DNA from 2 places in the Bradyrhizobium ingae genome. Region 2 is predicted to be linked to the other one. Evidence: predicted binding sites of a transcription regulator. Region 2 holds the regulator's gene; the other holds the start of a gene.
What was found. The regulator LexA, encoded in region 2, represses DNA repair genes until DNA is damaged. The targets are predictions, from matches to a motif close to TGTTCNNNNTGTGTTCNG.
Positions count from the first base shown of each region.

Region 1: ruvC (crossover junction endodeoxyribonuclease RuvC) is a predicted target of LexA. The motif match lies at 2,528-2,545, and genes of this name have one in related genera.

Region 1 is NZ_JBVUBB010000008.1:117,870-122,079, reverse strand. It holds gene ruvB (Holliday junction branch migration DNA helicase RuvB) at 1-893, opposite strand, end outside; gene ACV1FX_RS14850 (cytidine deaminase) at 890-1,309, opposite strand; gene ruvA (Holliday junction branch migration protein RuvA) at 1,356-1,973, opposite strand; gene ruvC (crossover junction endodeoxyribonuclease RuvC) at 1,970-2,497, opposite strand; gene ACV1FX_RS14835 (YebC/PmpR family DNA-binding transcriptional regulator) at 2,701-3,447, opposite strand; gene ACV1FX_RS14830 (methyl-accepting chemotaxis protein) at 3,659-4,210, shown strand, end outside.
Region 2 is NZ_JBVUBB010000004.1:392,319-396,528, reverse strand. It holds gene ACV1FX_RS09070 (ComEC/Rec2 family competence protein) at 1-1,138, shown strand, start outside; gene ACV1FX_RS09065 (hypothetical protein) at 1,146-1,583, opposite strand; gene lexA (transcriptional repressor LexA) at 2,172-2,870, opposite strand; gene ACV1FX_RS09055 (molybdopterin molybdotransferase MoeA) at 3,047-4,210, opposite strand, start outside.

The DNA.
Region 1 (4,210 bases), on a different contig from region 2:
TCCTCGATCGCGTCGCGCGGCTCGGACAGGGCGGCCGCCATGGTCTCGACGCCGACCGGGCCACCGCCATAGTTCAGTGCGATCGTCGAGAGGTAGCGACGGTCCATGGCGTCGAGGCCCGCGGCGTCGACCTCCAGCGCACTCAGCGCGTGGTCGGCGATCTCGCGATCGATGGTTTCGGCGTTCGCAGCCGAGGCAAAGTCGCGCACCCGCCGCAGCAGGCGGCCGGCGATGCGCGGCGTGCCGCGGGCGCGGCGCGCGATCTCGTTGGCGCCGTCCGGGTTCATGCCGACATTGAGCACGCGCGCGCCGCGGGTGACGATGCCTTCCAGCTCCTCGACCGTATAGAAATTCAACCGGATCGGAATGCCGAAGCGATCGCGCAGCGGATTGGTGAGAAGGCCGGCGCGCGTCGTCGCGCCGACGAGGGTGAACTTTGCCAGCTCGATCTTGACCGAGCGCGCCGCCGGACCCTCGCCGATGATGAGGTCGAGCTGGAAATCCTCCATCGCGGGATAGAGCACCTCTTCCACTGCAGGGCTCAGGCGATGGATCTCGTCGATGAAGAGCACGTCTCGCTCTTCGAGATTGGTCAGCAGCGCAGCGAGATCGCCGGCCTTGGCGATCACGGGGCCGCTCGTGGCGCGAAAGCCGACGCCAAGCTCGCGCGCCACGATCTGCGCCAGCGTGGTCTTGCCGAGACCGGGGGGACCGACGAACAGCACGTGATCCAGTGCCTCGCCGCGCTTGCGCGCCGCATCGATGAAGATGGACAGATTCTTGCGCGCCTGCTGCTGGCCGACGAATTCGGTGAGCGACTGCGGGCGCAGCGCCGTGTCGCCGACATCGTCGCTGCGGCGCTCGGGCGTGACGATGCGGGAGGGCGTGTTCACTCGTTGCCTCGCCGGTACTTGTTCGGCAGCAGTTCGCCAATACTCGCGACCTTCGGCTCGCGGCCGTTGTCGGGAACGATGACCCGCGCCTTGGCATCATAGTCATGGATCAACTCGCGGCAGATGCCGCAGGGTGAGACGACGGCGATATCGCCCGGCTCGCCTGGCTTGGGATGGCGCACCGCGACGATGGTCTCGATACCGCGGTCTCCGGTCTCGGTGATGGCGCGCCCGATCGCGATCGCCTCGGCACAGACCGCGATGCGGCCGATATAGGCGTCGATGTTCACGCCGGTGACGATGCGGCCGTCGCGCGTGCGCATCGCCGCCCCCACCTCCTGCCAGTCATTACGATAGCGTTGGCTGATCGCCGCGGTCGCGGCAGCGATGAGTTCCTTGTCTTCTTTGCTCAGCATGGCGGAAAATGCGTTCCTTCGTCAGTCAGCGGCCGCGCAGGATAGTCTATTTCGACAATTCTTTCAGACCCAGGCGAATGAGCTGCGCGGTTTCCGCATTCTCGCCGGCATTGCGTGACGCCGTGGCGATGGCCGCCGCCGCCTGCGGCTGGCCGTAGCCGAGATTGACCAGCGCCGAAATCGCGTCCGCGACGGGGCGCGGGGCGCGCTGCTCGTCGACCGCGCCGGCAAGATGCACCACCGCCGGATCGACATTGGCAAAAGCCGGCGCCTTGTCCTTCAACTCGGTGACGATGCGCTCGGCGACTTTGGGGCCGACGCCCGGCGTGCGCGACACCGCGGCCTTGTCGCGCAGCGCGATCGCATTCGCGAGATCGGAAGGCTGCAGCGTGCCGAGCACCGCGAGGGCGACCTTGGCGCCGACGCCCTGCACGGTCTGGAGCAGGCGAAACCATTCGCGCTCCTGGTCGGTGCGGAAGCCGAACAGCTTGATCTGATCCTCGCGGACATAAGTCTCGATCGACAGCACGGCGGCTTCGCCGGGCGAAGGCAGATGTTGCAGCGTACGCGTCGAGCAATGCACCTGGTAGCCGACGCCGCCGACGTCGAGGATGACGAAATCCTCGCCGTAGGAATCGATCAGGCCCTTGAGCTTGCCGATCATATCCCCACCACTTTCAGCCTTAGCGCGGCACTCTGCCGGTGATGCGCGTGAGTGATGGCGATGGCGAGGGCATCGGCGGCGTCCGCCGACGGCGGCTCGGCCTTGGGCAGCAGGATCTTCAGCATCACCGCGATCTGGTTCTTGTCGGCGTGGCCGGCGCCGACGACGGTCTTCTTGACCTGGTTGGGCGCGTATTCGGCAACCGTGATGCCGAACATCGCAGGCGCCAGCATGGCGACGCCGCGGGCCTGGCCGAGCTTCAGCGTCGCAACGCCGTCCTTGTTGACGAAGGTCTGCTCGACGGCCGCTTCCATCGGCTTGTGGCCGGATAGCACGGAAGCCAACCCCTCATGGATCGCCAGCAACCGGCTCGAGAGCGGCAGCCCCTCCGGCGGTTCCACCGAGCCGCAGGCGACGTAGACGAGGCGATTGCCGTCTGCCTCGATCACGCCCCAACCGGTGCGGCGCAGGCCGGGGTCAATGCCGATGATGCGGACGGGCTGGCGAATCGGGGGCGCGATCATGGGCCAGTGATAGCGGCTGGCCGGAAGGAGGGAAACAGAAACGGAACGAAAGTAACAGGGGAACTGAGCTTTCGTGCGCCGGGCGCAGCGCAGCACGCAGTGATGCGCTGCTGAACCGGGGCCCATCCCTCATCGGCACGGGAAGAGTGGTCCCCTGCGCCGCAGCGTTTCACGCCGCGTCGCGTCCGGGACACGAGACGACCTCAGCCGCCCATCTTCGCGATCAGCGCGTCAGACACCTCGAAGTTGGCGTAGACGTTCTGGACGTCGTCGTGCTCGTTGAGCAGGTCCATCAGCTTCAGCAGCTTCTCGCCGGTCTCGTCGTCGACAGCGACCGTGTTCTGCGGCTTCCAGATCAGTGCGGCCTTGCGCGGCTCGCCGAACTTCGTCTCGAGCGCCTTGGCTACATCGCGGTAGCCTTCGGTCGAAGCGTAGATTTCGTGGCCATTCTCGCCGGAGATCACGTCGTCGGCTCCGGCCTCGATCGCGGCATCGAGCACAGCGTCGTCGGAAGCGACGCTGCGGTCATATTCGATGATGCCGGTGCGATCGAACATGAAGGACACCGAGCCGGTCTCGCCGAGATTTCCGCCGGATTTGGTGAAGAACGAGCGGATGTCGGAGGCCGCGCGGTTGCGGTTGTCGGTCAGCGCCTCGACGATGACGGCGACACCGCCGGGGCCGTAGCCCTCGTAGCGGATCTCGTCATAGTTCTCGCCTTCATTGCCGAGCGCCTTCTTGATGGCGCGCTCGATATTGTCCTTCGGCATGTTCTCCTGACGCGCCGCGATCACGGCCGCGCGCAGGCGCGGATTCATGTTGGGATCGGGCGTGCCGAGCTTGGCCGCGACGGTGATTTCGCGGGCCAGCTTGCCGAAGAGCTTCGACTTCTGCGCATCCTGCCGCCCCTTGCGGTGCATGATGTTCTTGAATTGGGAATGTCCGGCCATGCGTGGTCTCTTGAGGAATCGTCAGTCAAGGTCAGGGGCAAGGTAAGTGATCGAAGCGCGGGCCTTATAGGCCGCGACACCCCCGGAATGAAAGGGCATACTTGGAGGTATTATAGTAAGTCGGATACGCTGCCATCAGGCATCTGTTAACCCTGACTTCATTTGGGGATGTGAAACTATCCCCATCCCGTCCCCCGACAAGAGTGCCCCGATGGCCTTCGGACTACTTCGGAAGCGTCTGCCGGAACAGGCCGCGGTTGCGTCACCGGTGTCCCAAGCCGTCGGCGAGCCCGTTGCCGCACCGGAGGGCGATTCGGCCAGGGAAATCCTCGAGCTTCTGGAACTCGAGCTCGGCGCGATGATCCGCCAGCTCGAGCGCGCGGCCCAATCGGTCGCCGGCGGGGCGGAAGCGACCGCCAACACGCTCGCGACCATCCGCGAGCGCACCGATGCGCTCACGGGGCGCAGCAGCGTCGCGCAATCGACCGCCACCACCTTTGCCAGCGCGGCCGAGAAATTCACCCAGTCGGCGCAAGGCATCGGCGCCCAGGTCCGCGAGGCCGGCAAGCTCGCCGATGCTGCCAGCGCCGCCGCGCAAGAAGCCCGCGCCAATGTCGACCGCCTGCGCGAATCCTCCGCCGCGATCGGCAACGTCGTCAATTTGATCGCGCAGATCGCGCGCCAGACCACGCTGCTCGCGCTGAACTCGACCATCGAGGCCGCGCGCGCCGGCGCGGCAGGTAAAGGCTTTGCCGTCGTTGCG
Region 2 (4,210 bases):
TTTTCGCACGCTCGCCGTTGCCGCGATGATCGTGCTCGCGGTCGCGCCGGAGGCCCTGGTGCATCCGAGCTTCCAGATGTCGTTTGTGGCAACGCTTGGTCTGGTCGCTATGGTGCAGATCGGCATGCCGAACCTGTTGGCCTCGCCGGATCATTCCACGACTGCGCGTATCGCGCTCTGGGGTGGCCGCGAGCTCGTCATGCTGCTGATGGCCTCGCTGATCGCAGGGCTTGCGACCACGCCCTATGCAGCCTTTCATTTCCACCGCGTCACGCCCTACGGCGTGCTCGCCAATCTCGCGGCGATGCCGGTGGTTTCCGCGTTGGTGATGCCCGCCGGCCTGCTCGGCTTGATGGCAGCGCCGTTCGGGCTGGATGGCGTGTTCTGGTGGCTGATGGGGATCGGCATCGACTGGATGGTCGTTGTGACGCGCTGGGTCGCGGCATTGCCGGGCGCGGTTGGCCGCGTCACCGCGTTCGGGACCGGTCCGCTGATTGCCGCCAGCTTCGGCCTTATCGTGGTGGGCCTGTTGCGCACGCCACTGCGCTGGACGGGCGCCATCGTGCTGGCGCTTGCAATTGGCTGGGCGCTGCACGTGCGCCAGCCCGACGTTCTGATTGCAGGCGACGGCCACAGCGTCGCGGTGCGCGGCAGGGACGGCCAGCTGCACCTGATCCGAACCGGCAAGGACAATTTTCTTCTCAAGGAATGGCTTGCGGCCGATGCCGATCCGCGCAGTGTGACTGATGCGTCGCTCACCGACGGTGTCTCATGCGACGAGGCCGGCTGCGTGGCGTCACTCGCCGATGGTCGTCTGGTTGCGCTCCCGCTGCGTGTCGATGCGCTGGCGGATGATTGCAGCCGCGCCGCGCTGGTCGTGACTGCAAAGCCTGCAGCAATCGATTGCGCGGCGATGGTCGTGGATCGCGACCGCCTGAAGACACAAGGTGCCCTTGCGCTCTCGCGCGAGGGCGACGGTTTCACGTTGCAAACGGTGAAAGCAAGGGGCGCAAACCGCCCTTGGTCGCCGGCTGGGGCCGGCGATAGCGATTTCGAGCTCAACCTCGCACCGCGGCCGGCCACTCCGCGCAGCAAAGATGCTACGCCGTCGGAGGCCGACCTGCAGGCCGAGGAATGAAGACGCGTCAGCCGATCGGCAGGCGCGTCGTGGGCGTCGGGGTCGTGTGCTGTTCGACGGCGGGCTGCTCTGTCTTCTCGCCGAGCGGCTGCGTCACCGGCAACTGCAGAACCGTGGCACGCTGTCCTTCGACGAGCTGCGTCACCAGCACGTAGTTGCCGTCTGGGAATTCGATCGCATCATGATGACGATCGGGAATGTGCGGATCAACCTTGCCGAATTTGCCGACGCGCGAATTGACGGTGCGCGTCCAGATCCAGCGATTGTCGTAGCGGACGTTGTCGGCGAAGGCGAGCTCGGTGCCGGGCAGGAGGCAGACGGCAACCGAGAGATCGCGCTCCGACGCAAATCCACGCGTCGAGGTGCCGCGGAAGGTTGTCGTGACGATCGTCTCGCCGACTTGAGCGGGGCGGGTCGCAACGGCATGCAGGCTGTAGTCACACATCGAAGTGCTCCTCATGCGAGATAGCCGGTCCGCGCCCCCCGGAGGCGCAGGCCTCTATCAGAGTGGAAGCCTTCGAGTGTATCGCGTTTGTGGGCAAATCTGCGGCCCGACTGCGCGCCGCCCGATCACTTTATCTTTCCCGGCAAACCAGGAACAAAGCCTCTCGCTACTAGTCTATCTTGGTTCACACCATTCACTCGCACGAGTTTTCATCAGCGGCCGGCAGGAGCGGAGTACCCCGAAGAAGGACAGCTCGCCCTGCGGCGCAGGTGCGATCGCATTGTTGGCGTTGCGGCATGGCGCACTGGTCGCCGCGTGCTCCGTCTTGCGGACGGAATGGTGGTGTTGCGCTGCGTCGCTCGTGGATGTCGAGCGATCAAGGCCGCCGAGATCACGCTCAAAATCTCTATCGCCGGGCTGTTTCCCTGCATCATAAACAGCGCCTTCGCGCCTGCGGTGCTCGAGGATCTAGCTCTGCGCAGGCGCGTGACAATCGCGTGGAGAAACGAAAACGCCGTCGTCGCGGAGCGGACAATCCATCCGCGCCGTCTTGTCGATCGATCACCGGCCGGCCGCCGGAGAGGGCAGTCAGTACTTCCGGTACAGGCCGATCAGCTTGCCCTGAATCTTCACCCGGTTCGGCGGCAGGATGCGCACCTCATAGGCGGTGTTGGCGGGCTCCAGCGCGATCGACGCGCCGCGGCGGCGGAAGCGCTTCAGCGTCGCTTCCTCGTCGTCGATCAGTGCCACGACGATGTCGCCGGTATCGGCAGTCTCGTTACGCTGGATCAGCGCCATGTCGCCATCCAGGATCCCGGCGTCGACCATCGAGTCGCCGCGTACTTCGAGCGCGTAGTGCTCGCCCGAGCCGAGCATGTCCGGAGGGACGCTGATGGTGTGGCTGCGGGTCTGTAAGGCCTCGATCGGCGTGCCGGCCGCGATCCGTCCCATCACGGGCACGGCGACCGGACGCTCGCCGTCGTCAACCGGAGCGCTTGTGCTTCGTACCTTGCCGAGATTGCCTTCGATGACGCTCGGCGTGAAGCCGCGGCGGCCGGCACCTGCGGCCTGAAGTTCGGGCAGCTTGATGACCTCGATGGCGCGCGCGCGGTTGGGTAGGCGGCGGATGAAGCCGCGCTCTTCCAGCGCGGTGATCAGGCGGTGGATGCCCGACTTCGAGCGCAGATCGAGCGCGTCCTTCATTTCGTCGAAGGAGGGCGGCACGCCGCTTTCCTTGAGGCGCTCACTGATGAACCGCAGAAGCTCGTATTGTTTGCGCGTTAACATCTTGACCAAGTCCCCCGGTTGACGTCGTTCGATTCCGAGACGCAAGATTCAGCAGAACCCGCTAGATGCTCGAAACAAATCATGAACGGACACTATATGTTCGATATGTGTTCCGCAACCACTTAATTTTGTGTGAACGCCGCCAAGGTTCGCGCCACGGACGAATCAGATTGCGTTCACACGGGAAGCCGCAACACCTCGCAAGGCGTGCCTGCTTCGGCTTTCGGTGCGAACGGCGCCCGCACGAGAAGTCCCTGTGCCATAGCGAGATTCGCAAGCAGCGAGGAGTCCTGGTGGTTGACGGGAACGGCCACGAGCGTGCCGTCCTCGCGCTCCTCGAGCCGGGCGCGCAAGTAATCCTCGCGGACGTCGTTAGGCCCGACGTCGCGCCCGAGCACGGCGCGCTCGCGGCGGTGATGAACGCGAGAGCGGCCAGCAAGAGCGCGAATCAAGGGCACCATGAACAGGAAGCCGCAGACATAGGACGAGACCGGATTGCCGGGCAGGCCGATCACCCGCATCGCGCCGAGATGGCCGTGCATCATCGGCTTGCCTGGCCGCATCGCGATTTTCCAGAACGCCATCTCGAAGCCTTCGGCTTGAAGCGCCGGCCTGACCAGATCGTGGTCACCGACAGAAGCCCCGCCGGTCGTGATCAGGATGTCGGCGCCGCTCTCGCGGGCCCGGCGGATGCCGGCGGTGGTCGCCGCAACGGTATCGGCGGCAATGCCGAGATCGATCGTTTCTGCGCCCTCGGCCCGCGCCAGCGCGTGCAGGGCGTAGCCGTTGGAAAAAACGATCTGGCCCGCGGCCGGCGTCGAGCCCGGCATCACCAGCTCGTCGCCGGTCGCGAGAAGCGCGACCCTTGGCCGGCGGCGGACGGCAAGCTCCGGATGGTTCATGCCGGCGGCCAGTGAGAGGTCGCGTTCGGTCAGCCTGGCTCCCTGTCGCAGGAGCACGTCGCCCTCGCGGAAGTCGACGCCGGCGGGACGGATGTGCCGTCCGGCGATCGCTGCCTCCTTGATCGTGACGCGCTTGCCGTCAGCGACCGTGTCCTCCTGAATCACCACCGCATCCGCGCCGTCGGGCACCACGCCGCCGGTGAATATCCGCACCGCCTCTCCAGGGCCAACCGATCCCGCGAACGGCCGCCCGGCCGCGACCTCGCCGATCACGGTGAGCTCTGCGCCTGCCGCTGCCGCATCGGCCGCGCGCACCGCATAGCCGTCCATCGCCGACATCGCCTGCGGCGGCTGCGTACGCCGCGCCGCGACGTCGTGCGCCAGCACGCGATGGTAGGCCGCATCCAGCGCGACCATCTCCTCCGCCACGGGCGCGAC